DNA from 3 places in the Streptomyces sp. SudanB52_2052 genome. Region 2 is predicted to be linked to each of the others. Evidence: riboswitches for the same ligand, from Rfam matches in the RefSeq annotation. Region 2 holds a riboswitch; each other region holds the start of a gene.

Region 1 (4,522 bases), 2.5 Mb from region 2:
GGGTACGTCTCGCCATCGCATCCCAGAAACGGTCCAGTTCGCCCACCCGCATGCCGACCCAGTGGGGTGTCTTCCTCCGCAGGACCCTGGGGCCGCGCGGCTGGGCGACCTTCCTCACAGCCGATGATCTCGGCGATCTCCGACCCGGCGGTGAGCACCAGTCTCCGGGGGTGTCTGCGCGCCTTCGCGAGGTAGCGGCGCTTCATCCAGCTGTACCAGCAGAACAGGAAGAGGGCGGCGGCGACCGAGGCGGTGAGCACCGGGCCGACGAAGCGGACGACGGTTTCCAATCCCGTGGTCTTGTTCAGGTCGGCGAAGCCCGTCGGCTCGTCCGCGATCAGGGAGTACAGGGCCTCCCCGCACCAGGCGAGGACCGCGAGCACGGCGATCGCCCACACCATCCTGGTCGCGTTGGCGTACGAGACCCATCGGCGCCACTTCTTGGGGCGCGGGGTGCCGCGGCGGGCCTTCACACGGATCGTCAGGCTGTGCCAGTAGCCGATGTGGACGTGTCTGACCCGGCTCCAGGCCCGTCTCAGCTCCAGCGTCGCCATCGGAGCGTTCCGCGGCCGCTCCTTGCCCGGGGTGTGACGGACGACCCTGGTCATGGTGAACTCCCCTTCCGAGAGCCGTTCTCGGACGGAGGACCACGGGCGCCGACGCCTACTTCCATGGAATCACTCCCGGCTCCCCCGCAACCCGGCCGCCGGCCGCGGAAAACCCGGGGTCCGCGGTCACTCCGCTCCGGCACACTCGGCCCATGGACATCGTCATCCGGCCGGCGGAACCCCGCGAGTACGGACCCCTCGGCGACATCACGGCCCACGCCTACCTCCAGGACGGCCTGCTCGACTTCGGCGAGAACGACGAGTACCTCGGCGAGCTGAAGGACGTGGCCAAGCGCGCGGCCGCCGCCGAGGTCCTGGTCGCGCTCCGGGGCGACGAACTGCTCGGCGGCGTCACGTTCGTACCCTCCGGCGGCCCCATGGCCGACATAGCCCGCCCGGGCGAGGCCGAGATCCGGATGCTCGCCGTCTCCCGCGCGGCCCGCGGCCGGGGCGTCGGCGAGGCCCTGGTCCGCTCGTGCGTCGACCGGGCACGGGCCACGGAGGGCTGCGTCCGGATCGTGCTGTCCACCCAGCGCACCATGCGCTCCGCCCACCGCATCTACGAACGTCTGGGCTTCGTCCGCACCCCGGAGCGGGACTGGAACCCGGTCCCGCACCTGGACGACATCACGCTGCTCACCTACGAGTTGACGCTCTGAAGTCATCCACGACACAACATATAGGGGCGTGATCCTCACCCGGCACAAGATGTATGCTCATGCTCGCTGTCGCCGCAGGGGAATCCGGTGCGAATCCGGAACTGTCCCGCAACGGTGTACCCATGCCTGTTTCCACGGGTATGGGCGTCAGTCCGAGGACCTGCCGACAGCGCGCCCGGCCATCCGGCCGGTGTGCCTGACGTCCGGGCCTCGTGGAATGGGCCGGTGGACGCGACGCCGCGTGCGCTCGTGTGCCGCCCCCTGCCCTCGGCGAGGCCCCCTGCCGAGCGAGGGAGAGCCCCACGTGACCATCGCGCCAGCCGATCCGGTCTCAGCCGCCGAAGAAGCGCACGACGCTCCCGGTGCCGCGCTGTTGCGGACCCTGACCGAGCTGACCGCCGACCTCCCCGACGCCGACCCCGGCCGGGTCGCCGCCGCCGCGCTGCGCGGCCGGTCCGCGCGGGCGGACGCGGCGGAGTTGCGCGAGCTGGCGACGGAAGCGGCCGCCGGCCTCATCTCCGAGGACCCCGCCTACTCCCGGCTGGCCGCCCGGCTGCTGACCATCGGCATCCGCGAGGAGGCCGCTTCCCAGGGCGTCACGTCCTTCACCGGGTCCGTCGCGGTCGGCCACCGCGAGGGCCTCATCGCCGACCGCACCGCCGAGTTCGTCCGGCTGCACGCGGCCCGGCTCGACGCCCTGATCGACACCGCCGCCGACGACCGCTTCGGCTACTTCGGCCTGCGCACGCTGCACAGCCGCTACCTGCTCCGGCACCCGATCACCCGCAAGGTGATCGAGACGCCCCAGCACTTCATGCTGCGCGTGGCGAGCGGCCTCGCCGAGGACGACACCGCACGGGCCGTGGACGAAGTCGCGGCGCTCTACCGGCTGATGAGCCGCCTCGACTACCTCCCCTCCTCCCCCACCCTCTTCAACTCCGGCACCCGGCACCCCCAGATGTCGTCCTGCTACCTCCTCGACTCCCCCAAGGACGAGCTGGACTCCATCTACGACCGCTACCACCAGGTCGCCCGCCTGTCGAAGCACGCCGGGGGCATCGGCATCGCCTACTCCCGCATCCGCGCCCGGGGTTCGCTGATCCGCGGCACGAACGGCCACTCCAACGGCATCGTCCCGTTCCTGAAGACCCTGGACGCCTCGGTCGCCGCCGTGAACCAGGGCGGCCGCCGCAAGGGCGCCGCCGCCGTTTACCTGGAGACCTGGCACTCCGACATCGAGGAGTTCCTGGAGCTGCGCGACAACACCGGCGAGGACGCCCGCCGCACGCACAACCTGAACCTCGCGCACTGGGTGCCGGACGAGTTCATGCGCCGTGTGAACGCCGACGCCCCGTGGTCGCTGTTCTCCCCCGCGGACGTGCCCGAGCTGGTCGACCTGTGGGGCGAGGAGTTCGACACCGCCTACCGGGCCGCCGAGGCCAAGGGCCTGGCGAAGAAGACGCTGCCCGCGCGCGAGCTGTACGGCCGCATGATGCGCACCCTCGCGCAGACCGGCAACGGCTGGATGACCTTCAAGGACGCCGCCAACCGCACCGCCAACCAGACGGCCGAGCCGGGCCACGTCGTCCACTCCTCCAACCTCTGCACGGAGATCCTGGAGGTCACCAGCGACGGCGAGACGGCGGTCTGCAACCTGGGGTCGGTCAACCTCGGCGCGTTCGTGACCGGCGGGGACATCGACTGGGAGCGGCTGGACGAGACCGTCCGCACGGCCGTGACGTTCCTCGACCGGGTCGTCGACATCAACTTCTACCCCACCGAGCAGGCGGGCCGCTCCAACGCCCGCTGGCGTCCGGTCGGACTCGGCGCGATGGGCCTCCAGGACGTCTTCTTCCAGCTGCGACTGCCCTTCGACTCGCCCGAGGCGAAGGACCTGTCCACGCGGATCGCCGAGCGCATCATGCTCGCCGCCTACGAGGCCTCCGCCGACCTCGCCGAGCGCAACGGCCCCCTGCCGGCCTGGGAGAAGACCCGTGCGGCCCGGGGCGTGCTGCACCCCGACCACTACGACGTGGAGCCGGCCTGGCCGGAGCGCTGGGCGGCGCTGCGCGAGCGGATCGCCACGACCGGCATGCGCAACTCCCTGCTCCTCGCCATCGCCCCGACGGCCACCATCGCCTCCATCGCGGGCGTGTACGAGTGCATCGAGCCGCAGGTGTCCAACCTGTTCAAGCGCGAGACGCTGTCCGGCGAGTTCCTCCAGGTCAACTCGTACCTGGTGGACGAGCTCAAGCGGCTCGGCGTGTGGGACGCCCGCACCCGTGAGGCGCTGCGCGAGGCCAACGGCTCGGTGCAGGGCTTCGCCTGGATCCCCGAGGACGTCCGCGCGCTCTACCGCACGGCGTGGGAGATCCCGCAGCGCGGACTGATCGACATGGCGGCGGCCAGGACCCCGTTCCTGGACCAGTCCCAGTCCCTGAACCTCTTCCTGGAGACGCCGACCATCGGAAAGCTCTCCTCGATGTACGCCTACGCCTGGAAGTCCGGGCTGAAGACCACGTACTACCTGCGCTCGCGCCCGGCGACCCGCATCGCCCGCGCCGCCCAGGCCACCGTCCCCGTGCAGGCCACCCCGGACCCCGAAGCGGTCGCCTGCTCCCTGGAAAACCCCGAGTCCTGCGAGGCCTGCCAGTGATGACCACCCAGAACCTGCTCGACCCCGGCTTCGAGCTCACCCTGCGCCCCATGCGCTACCCGGACTTCTACGAGCGCTACCGGGACGCCATCAAGAACACCTGGACCGTGGAGGAGGTCGACCTCCACTCGGACGTCGCCGACCTCGCCAAGCTGTCACCGGCGGAGCAGCACCTCATCGGCCGGCTGGTGGCGTTCTTCGCGACGGGCGACTCGATCGTCGCGAACAACCTGGTGCTGACGCTGTACAAGCACATCAACTCCCCGGAGGCGCGCCTGTACCTGTCGCGCCAGCTCTTCGAGGAGGCCGTGCACGTCCAGTTCTATCTGACGCTGCTCGACACCTACCTCCCCGATCCGGAGGACCGCGCGGCCGCCTTCGCCGCCGTGGAGAACATCCCGTCCATCCGCGAGAAGGCCGAGTTCTGCTTCACGTGGATGGACTCGGTGGAGCAGCTCGACCGGCTGGAGTCCCAGGCCGACCGGCGTCGCTTCCTGCTCAACCTGATCTGCTTCGCCGCGTGCATCGAGGGCCTGTTCTTCTACGGCGCCTTCGCCTACGTGTACTGGTTCCGCAGCCGGGGCCTGCTGCACGGCCTC
Region 2 (4,522 bases):
CCGGGCGGCCTGGGCGTCCCGGACGCGGCGCACGGAGTCCAGGAGCAGGAAGCTCATCCGGTACGTCACCAGGGCGACGTCGACGACGGGCGCGGGCACGCCCGCCTGCACCAGGCGGGGCAGCAGGTCGGACATCGGCGTGGTGAAGGCGAACAGCAGCACGCCCAGGGAGGCCGCCGAGGTGCGCAGCAGCAACTCCCCGGCCCGCACCGGCCCGTCACCGGCGAGGGAGACGAAGCCCTCCGGCCCACCGACCTGGACGAGCAGGGGGAGCGCGCCGGTCACGCAGAAGCCGAGCGGCACCCGGTAGGCCCGCCACAGCCGTCGGCCGGGCACACCGGCCGGCCCCAGCAGCAGGGACAGTGCCGCCACGAGCACCAGGGCCGCGCCCGGCCAGGGCGGCAGCGAGATCGCCAACACGGTGAGGCCGAGTCCGAGCACGGCCTTGTCCACGGGGTGGCGGCGGCGCCAGCGGCTGCTGTGCGCCGCCGCGTCGATCGGCAGCACGCGGCTCAGGCCCCGTCGGCCGGGGACTTTCCGGGGACGCCCACGGCGTCCGCGTCGGCGGCCTGCTGACGGGCCGTGGCCCGTTCCTCGCCCTGGCGCCGGCCGCGCCGCAGGCCGAAGTAGTAGGCGAGGACGCCCGCGCCGATCGCCGCCTGGAGGGCGAACAGCGCCGACTCGATCTCCGCGGACGGCGGCTCGTACAGCGGCGTGAACCAGGGCTCGTAGTCCGGGTCCAGCTCCGTGATCGCCGTCTCCGCCTGGGCGTCGGCGCCGGTGAACGGCTCTTCCTTGTGGTCGCCGAGGCCGAGCGCGAGCGGCAGCACGGCGAGCGCGGCCACGACGAGCAGCAGCACCAGGTTGATCTTCGTGTTCCGGTTCATCGGGCCACCGCCTCCGTCTCGGTCCGCGACCGCTTCCCGGCGAGGAGCACGCCCAGCCGGGTCAGCTCGCCCTTGCTGGACTGCACCAGCAGCCGCATCACGAGGACGGTCAGCAGGCCCTCGCTCACCGCGAGCGGGATCTGCGTGACGGCGAAGATGGAGGCGAACTTGCCGAGCGCGCCGAGGAATCCGCTGCCCGGGTCCGGGAAGGCGAGCGCCAGCTGCACGCTGGTGACGCAGTAGGTGGACAGGTCGGCCACGAACGCCCCGCAGAACACGGCCGCCATCAGCGGCACGTCGTACCGCCGCAGCACCTTGTAGACGGCGTATCCGGCCCAGGGCCCGACGATCGCCATGGAGAAGACGTTGGCGCCGAGCGTGGTGAGGCCGCCGTGCGCCAGCAGCAGCGCCTGGAAGAGCAGGGTGATGGTGCCCAGGACCGCCATGATCGGCGGGCGGAACAGGATGGCCCCCAGCCCGGTGCCGGTGGGGTGGGAGCAACTGCCGGTGACCGACGGCAGTTTCAGGGCGGACAGGACGAACGTGAAGGCGCCGGAGGCACCGAGGAGCAGTGTGCTCTCGGGGTGCTCGCGCACTTCACGGGTGAGCGACCGGACTCCGTGGACGACGAACGGCGCCGACGCGACGCCCCAGGCGACCGCGTGCGCCGGAGGCAGGAAACCCTCGGCTATGTGCATGGCTCAGCAGACCCTCTCCAGCACCTCGTGGATGGTTGACGCGCCTTGGCCGGTCTCCTGGCTGACGGGTACCACCGCCCGTGCTCCGCCTTCCCGGGTCCTTCAGGACCCAGTGGCTGCCCGTGAGGGCCGGAGCCGGACTTCCCGATTCACAGTGGCGAGGGCCGCACCGGCATCACACCGGATTTCCCGTTCACCAAGGCGTGGTGACAATAAGGCCGGGATAAGGGCGATGACAAGCCACGCAGGGGGCGCGTGTGGGGGCGCCCGCTCGCACACCGGCGCATGCCGCCGTGGATCCGCGCGAGACGGGCGGCGCCCCGGGCGCCGGATGGTCCCGCGCCGGCGGCGGTGGTCGCGTACGGCAACGCCACCTCCTCCGCCCGGCTCGCCGGCGGGCCGTGTCAGTCGTTGCCCCCGTCGTCCCCGTCGTCGTCGCCGTCCCCGACCGGCCGGACCTGGCGGGGCTTCTCCTGCCGCGGCTGCTCCGCCTGTTGCGGTGCGTCGGCGGTCGCCTCCTGCGTGGGGGCCGCGGGGCTCGGAGTGGGAGAGGGGGGAGCGGTGGACGGGGACGGAGTCGTGGGCGGAGTGACATCGGCCACGGTGCCGGCGGCCGGAGCCGTGTCCGTGCCCGGGGCGGAGGAGAGGGGCGAGGCGGAACCGCCGGAGGGGGTGGCGGCCGGGCTGCTCGCGGTCGGTGACGCGTCGGGTTCCGTGCCCTCCGTGGCCGTGTTGTCGGGGGAGAACCAGAGCATGCCGGCGAGCATCGCGGCGAGGAAGAGGGCCGCCCCGGCGATCGTCGCGGCCGCCCGCCGCCGGTTGCCGAGGCCGTCGCGGGGCGCGGAGCGGCGCGCGCGCCCGGCGTGGGGCGTGCGGGTGGTGTGCAGGGCGGGGGCGCCCGGCAGTGCGTAGGTGGTGACGCTGCGGGGCTCGGCCGGCGCGTACGGCGCCGGCGCGGAGGACGGCACCGGCGACGCGGCCTCCGGCAGTGGCTCGGGCAGCCCCCGCCAGGCGCCGCCGGCGAACCACTCGGCGGCCTGCTGGGCCGAGGGCCGGTCCTCGGGCTGCTTGGCGAGGAGTCCGAGGAGGTAGCTCTCGAACGCCGGCGGCAGATCCGCGACACCGAGCTCGCGGGGCGGCACCGGGGCGCTGTCGAGGTGCTGGTGGAGGAGCGCGACGGCGGTGTCCGCCTGGAACGGCGGGCGGCCGCTGAGAAGCTGGTAGAGCACGCACCCCAGGGAGTACATGTCGGAGGCGGGCCCCGCGGGCTGCCCCAGGGCGCGTTCGGGCGCGAGGTAGAGGCCGGTGCCCACGATCTGTCCGGTGGCGGTGAGCGCGGCGCCGGGATCGTCGAGGAAGCGCGCGATGCCGAAGTCGCCGATCTTCAGGGTGCCGCCCGCGTCCAGCAGCAGGTTGGCGGGCTTGATGTCGCGGTGGACGATGCCCTGCGCGTGCGCGGCGGCGAGCCCGGCGGCGGCCTGGGCGGCAAGATCGGCCACCCGGCCTGCGGGGAGCGCTCCCGACGCGGCCAGCACCCCGGCGAGGCTGTCGCCCTCGACCAGCTCCATCACCAGGTACAGCCGGTTGTCGTACTCGCCGAAGTCCAGCACACCGACCAGGTTCGGGTGGTTGAGACGCCCGGCGGTCTGGGCCTCCAGGCGGAACCGGGAGGCCGCCGTGGCGTCGGTGTCCTGGGGCAGCAGCAGCTTGACGGCCACCGCTCTGGCGAGCGTCTCGTCGTACGCACGCCAGACCTCTCCCATTCCACCGCGCCCGATCTCAACTTCCAGCCGGTAGCGGCCCGCTAGCAGCACTCGTCCTCGTCTCATGCGTGTGGGAAGGTCGTCGCCGCAGGCCGAACTCCCCGCGTTCGCGCGGGGATTGGTGGGGGGTGCCGCAGCCGACCCAGGATACTGGCGCCGGATGATCAGTGTGCTCCCCGGCGGTGACCCCGCACGGTACGTCCCGGAAAGCCCGGGGGCGCGTTGTCGCTCCCGGGAGTGACGCTCCCGCCCGCGCGGTTGCCGGGCCCGCGTCTGCGGCGTCATCCGAACGACCGGCCCTAGGGGGTGTCCGCGGGGCCCGTCCGCTCCTCCCGGCGCGGCAGCAGCGCCACCGCCAGGGCCGGTACGGCCGCGAGGACCAGCCAGGGCACCGCGGCGGGCAGGTCCGGGTCGAGCAGGGAGCCGGTGGCGGCGCTGCCGACGAGCACGATCAGGCCGGAGACGGAGGACAGCGCACCCATGTACAGGCCGAGCCGGCCCTCCTCGGCGAGGTCGGGGACCCAGGCGCGGGCGGCGGGCACGACCAGCATCTGCCCCACGGTGAGCAGCACGACGAACCCGGCGGCCGGCAGCAGCCCGGCGGTGCCCGTCCACCCGGCGGGGCGGGCGGCGGCCACCACCGCGAAGCCGGACGCGATCAGCAGCAGCCCGGCGGTCATGGAGCGGCGCAGGTCGAGCCGGTCGCCCGCCCAGCGGGTCACCGGGAGCTGGGCGAACACCACGAGCACCGAGGACAGGGCGAACAGCCAGGACAGCGGCGCCTGGGAGCCCGCCGCGCGCTGCACCTCGTCCGGCAGGGCCAGGTACAGCTGGTTGTAGGCGAGCAGGTACGTGCCGTACGCGCAGCACAATGCCAGGAAGCGGCGGTTGCGCAGCAGCGCGCGCACCCCGCCCCGCTCCCGGACGCGGACCCGGCCCGGGATGTGCTGCGGCATCAGCCACAGGTGCCCGGCGAGGACGAGCACGAAGACCGCGGCGCCGGCCAGGCACGCGGTGCGGAAGTCGACGGCGAGCAGCAGCGCGCCGAGCAGCGGTCCGACGAAGGCCCCGGCCTGCCCCGCCACGCTGAACAGGGCCAGCACCCGCGTGCGCGAGCCGTGCCCCTCCTCCTCCCAGACCACCGCCTGGCGGGCCACCTCGGACTCCACGGCGG
Region 3 (4,522 bases), 6.5 Mb from region 2:
CAGCAGCACGGTCGGGATCCCGGAGGCCTTCAGCGCCGCGAGCCCGTCCTCCCAGGCCCGCTTGCCGCCGAGCAGCCGCACCACGGCGAGGTCGGCGCCGTCGAGCAGCGCCGGCAGCTCCTCGCGCACGTCCACGCGGGTCGGATTGCCGATCCGGTACGAGGCACCGGTGGCGGCCCGGGCCGCCAGCAGGTCCGTGTCGGCGGTCGACAACAACAACACAGTGCTCATGCGGGTGCTCCCGGTGGAATGAAGGGCAGTCCTTGCGGCGCGCCGGACTCGATGAGTCGCCACAGCGCGTCGGTGTCCGCGTGCTGTTCGATCAGGTCGCCGAGCCGGTCGAGCTGCTCCTCGCGCAGCGCGGCGAACGAGGTGTCCGGCGCCGGCACGAAACGGCGGCCCGCGGCGGCCGCCACCTCGCGCAGGAACGCCCGCCGGAACCCGTCGGACTCCAGCGAGCCGTGCCAGTGCGTGCCCCAGGTCTGGCCGACCCGGCAGCCGTCCAGGAAGGCTTCACCGCCCGTGACGTCGGCGACCCCGTGGTGGATCTCGTAACCCTCGACCCGCTCGCCGAGGGCCTCGCCCTCCGGCCGGGTGAGGGTCTTCTCGCGGGCGAACCGCACCCGCACGGGCAGGATCCCGAGCCCGTCGACATGGCCGCGGCGGCTCTCGACGTCGTCCTCGATGTGCTCGCCGAGGAGTTGGAAGCCGCCGCAGACGCCGAGCACCGGCCGCTGCTCGGCGGCCCTGCGCACCAGGGCGTCGGCGAGCCCCCGCTCGCGCAGCCAGTCCAGCGCGCGGACCGTGCCACGGGTGCCGGGCACGACGACGAGGTCGGCGTCGGCCAGCTCCTCGGGCCGGTCCACGAACCGCACCACGACGCCCGGTTCGGCGGCCAGGGCGTCCACGTCGGTGAAGTTGGACATCAGCGGCACGGCGCACACGGCGACGCGCAGCACGTCCTCGCCGAGCGGCGGCGCGACGACGGACTCCCGCACGGCTCCCCGCAGGGAGACGCGCAGCCCGTCCTCCTCGTCGATCCCGAGTCCGTGCCGAAACGGCAGCACGCCGTACGTCTTCCTCCCCGTCAACCCGTGCAGCATGTCCAGGCCCGGCTCCAGCAGGGAGACGTCCCCGCGGAACTTGTTGACCAGGAACCCGGCGACGCACTCCTGGTCCTCGCGGGACAGCAGCGCCACCGTCCCGAAGAACGAGGCGAAGACACCGCCCCGGTCGATGTCGCCGACGACGAGCACCGGAAGCCCGGCGTTGCGGGCGATGCCCATGTTGACGATGTCGGTCCGCCGCAGGTTGATCTCGGCGGGAGAACCGGCCCCCTCACAGATCACCGCGTCATACGTGCCCCGCAACTGCTCCAGGCAGTCCAGCACCGTCCCGAGCAGCTTCTGCTGCCGCCCGCCGTGGTAGCCGCGCGCGCTCAGCTCACCCACCGGCCTGCCCAGCAGCACGACCTGACTGCTCTGCTCGCCCCCGGGCTTGAGCAGCACGGGATTCATCAGCGCGGTCGGCTCGACGCGGCAGGCCTGGGCCTGCATGGCCTGCGCCCGCCCGATCTCGGCGCCCTCCCGCGTCACGAACGAGTTCAGGGACATGTTCTGCGCCTTGAAGGGCGCGACCTTGACGTCCTGCCGCACCAGCCACCGGCAGATCCCGGCCGTCACGACGCTCTTGCCCGCGTCGGAGGTGGTCCCGGCGACGAGAAGCCCACCGCTCATGCTCACTTCCCCCTCTTCAGCAACCGCACGCCGGCGCACACCCCGAGCGCCAGCCAGGTGACGCGCCGCGAGAGCCGCACGGCCCGTTCGACATCGCGCCGGACGACGGCCCGCCCGCCGGTGTTCAGCACGGGCCGGTGCTCCACCCGCCCGCCGTACGACAGGGTCCCGCCCAGCCGCACCCCGAGCGCCCCCGCGAACGAGGCCTCCACGGGCCCGGCGTTGGGACTGGGGTGCTTCGCCGCGTCGGCCCGCCAGGCGCGCACGGCCCCGCGCGGATCCGGCCCGGCCAGCACCGCGAGCACGGCGGTCAGCCGCGCCCCCGGCCAGCCCGCGAGGTCGTCGAGACGCGCGGAGGCCCACCCGTAGCGCCGGTAACGGGCCGACTTGTGCCCGACCATGGCGTCCAGGGTGTTGACGGCCCGGAACCCGAGCAGCCCCGGCACCCCGCCCACGGCCCCCCACACCAGCGCTCCCACGACCGCGTCGGAGGTGTTCTCGGCGACGGACTCGACCACGGCCCGGGCTATCCCGTCGGCGTCGAGGGCCTGCGGGTCCCTCCCGCACAGATGCGGCAGCCGCGCTCGGGCCGCCTCCACGTCCCCCGCCTCCAGGGCACGCCCGACGGCCCGCGCCTCACGGGCGAGTGAAGTCCCCCCGACGACGGCCCAGGTGGCCGCACCGGTGAGCGCGACGGAGGCGACGGCGGAGGACCGCACCGCACGCTCGGCGACGGCCCCCAGCGCGACGGCGCCTCCCGCGCACACCCCGGCGTGCAGCGCGCCCCACCCGCGGTGGTCCCGCCACAACACCCGCTCCACGGCACCCGCGGCCCGCCCGAACACGGCGACCGGATGCCCCCGGCGGGGGTCGCCGAGCAGCAGGTCACCGATCAGGCCGGCGGCGGCGCCGTACGCGAAGACGCGACCGGCACCCATGGGCTCAGCCGGCCAACAGGGCAGGCAGGGGTGGGGTACTGAACCTCGATCGGCAGCCGCGCATGGCGATATGTCCTCACTCAGGGTGTCCACGCCCTGGTTCGACGAGACCGGCGGTGAGAGTTCCTGGCTCCCGGGGGATGGCTACCCCGGTGACAGTGGCGGGACCGCGCCGGACTCACACCGGCTTCCTCTCCTGCCGCCGTACTGGCTCCGGAAGTCCACCACGGCCGCGAACCGCCGTCAACTTGCCCTTGACCTGCGCGGGGAGAGTGTGGAGAACCCCACACCACTAGCACCCCGCCTCGCTCCCGGGACCGAGTCGGGGCGAATTCCCCTGTGCGGGTCGTGTTCCGGCGACCGGCTTGCACCCGCCCGACCCGAACCCTCCAATACCTCGCACAGGGGGATACGCGTACGGAAAGGGCAGAGCAGTGCATGACGCGGCCGAGCCGGTCTTCGTGGACATCACCGACCGCCGTCCGGAGCCGGCCAGGTGACCCGCGGACGTTTCCCGGAGGGGCTCGGCCCCGCGGTGGCCCGCGTGCGGTCGGCCGACGGCACTCCTGTCGGCTCGGGATTCCTCGTCGCACCCGGCACGGTGGCCACCTGTGCCCACGTGGTGGCGCAGGCCCTGTGCAGCGACGAACGGGACACCTCCGCGCCGACCCGCCCCGTGACCGTCGAGTTCCCACTCCAACGGGGCGGCGTCGCCTACGAGGCCTCGGTATCGGCCTGGCGGCCGGTGGCCCCGGACGGCACGGGCGACATCGCACTGCTGCGCCTGCCCGAAAGCGCCACCACGCCGGTCCCGCTGGCAGGCGCGTGCGACGTCTGGGACCACCGCTTCCGCATCCTGGCGTTCCCCGCCACGGCCGAGCACGGTGCCTGGATCGGCGGGCGGCTGCTCGGCGCCGTCGGACAGGGCTGGATCTCCATGGAGGCGGACGGCACCGCACACCACATCTCCCCGGGGTGCAGCGGGGCACCCGTCTGGGACGAGGAACTCGGCGCCGTGGTCGGCATGACGGTCGCGACCGACCGAGGCCGTACGGCCGCCACCTCCTACCTCATTCCCGCAGCCGCCCTCTTGGACCTGCAACCGGGCCTGCGCCGCTGTCCGTACCGAGGGCTCGACGCCTTCCGGGAGGAGGACGCCGCGCTCTTCTTCGGCCGGGAGAAGGAGACGGCACGGCTGCTCGACGCGGTGGACCGGCACCTCGTCGTACCGGTGGCCGGCCCCTCCGGCAGCGGCAAGACCTCACTGGTGCGCGCCGGAGTGCTGCCGCACCTGCGCGCCCAGGGCCACACCGTCTCCGAGATCCGCCCGCTGCCAGGCACCCCTGCCGCGCTCACCCTGGCACGGGCGCTGGCGCCACTGCTGGAACCGGACCAGGGCGTGGCCGACCAGGAACGCGGCGCCCTGAAGCTCGCGGCCCTCCTGGACGCCGGGGGAGGCCGGGCGGCGGCCGGTCTCGGCCAGCGCCTGCTGAACCACTGCGGCCCGCGCGGCCACGTCTTCTTCCTCAACCAGCTCGAAGAGATCGTGGTGGCCGAACCCGCCACCGCACGCGCCTTGCTGGCCTTGGTCGTCGCCCTCGCCTCGGTCCCGGCCGAGGACAAACGCCTGCGCGTCCTCGCCACCCTCCGCTCCGCCTGCCTCGACGACCTCGTGGAGCCCGCCACCGCCGCCGTCCTCAGCGACTGCGCCCAGGTCGTCGCGCCACTGGGGCGCACCGGTCTGCTCCGCGCCGTCGAAGGCCCCGCGTCCCGCGTACCCGGCCTCACCCTCGACCCCGGCCTCGCGGAGCGCATCGTCGACGACGCGGAGGACGAGCCCGGCCACCT

Evidence for each region. A riboswitch is a leader RNA that binds a small molecule or an ion and turns the genes downstream of it on or off. The one in region 2 is predicted to bind cobalamin.
Region 1: linked by a shared signal. The riboswitch ahead of ACSUPV_RS13440 (ribonucleoside-diphosphate reductase subunit alpha) and the one ahead of ACSUPV_RS02630 (energy-coupling factor ABC transporter permease) in region 2 are both predicted to bind cobalamin.
Region 3: linked by a shared signal. The riboswitch ahead of ACSUPV_RS31705 (cobalamin biosynthesis protein) and the one ahead of ACSUPV_RS02630 (energy-coupling factor ABC transporter permease) in region 2 are both predicted to bind cobalamin.

Annotation. Positions count from the first base shown of each region.
Region 1 covers NZ_OZ186796.1:3,087,903-3,092,424, forward strand. The annotation lists gene ACSUPV_RS13430 (hypothetical protein) at 1-608, opposite strand, end outside; gene ACSUPV_RS13435 (GNAT family N-acetyltransferase) at 761-1,267, shown strand; cobalamin riboswitch at 1,321-1,449, shown strand; gene ACSUPV_RS13440 (ribonucleoside-diphosphate reductase subunit alpha) at 1,572-3,923, shown strand; gene ACSUPV_RS13445 (ribonucleotide-diphosphate reductase subunit beta) at 3,923-4,522, shown strand, end outside.
Region 2 covers NZ_OZ186796.1:556,216-560,737, reverse strand. The annotation lists gene cbiQ (cobalt ECF transporter T component CbiQ) at 1-507, opposite strand, end outside; gene ACSUPV_RS02635 (energy-coupling factor ABC transporter substrate-binding protein) at 513-887, opposite strand; gene ACSUPV_RS02630 (energy-coupling factor ABC transporter permease) at 884-1,585, opposite strand; cobalamin riboswitch at 1,616-1,801, opposite strand; gene ACSUPV_RS02625 (serine/threonine-protein kinase) at 1,990-3,414, opposite strand; gene ACSUPV_RS02620 (MDR family MFS transporter) at 3,648-4,522, opposite strand, start outside.
Region 3 covers NZ_OZ186796.1:7,076,263-7,080,784, forward strand. The annotation lists gene cobN (cobaltochelatase subunit CobN) at 1-231, opposite strand, end outside; gene ACSUPV_RS31700 (cobyric acid synthase) at 228-1,736, opposite strand; gene ACSUPV_RS31705 (cobalamin biosynthesis protein) at 1,739-2,674, opposite strand; cobalamin riboswitch at 2,773-2,893, opposite strand; gene ACSUPV_RS31710 (nSTAND1 domain-containing NTPase) at 3,171-4,522, shown strand, end outside.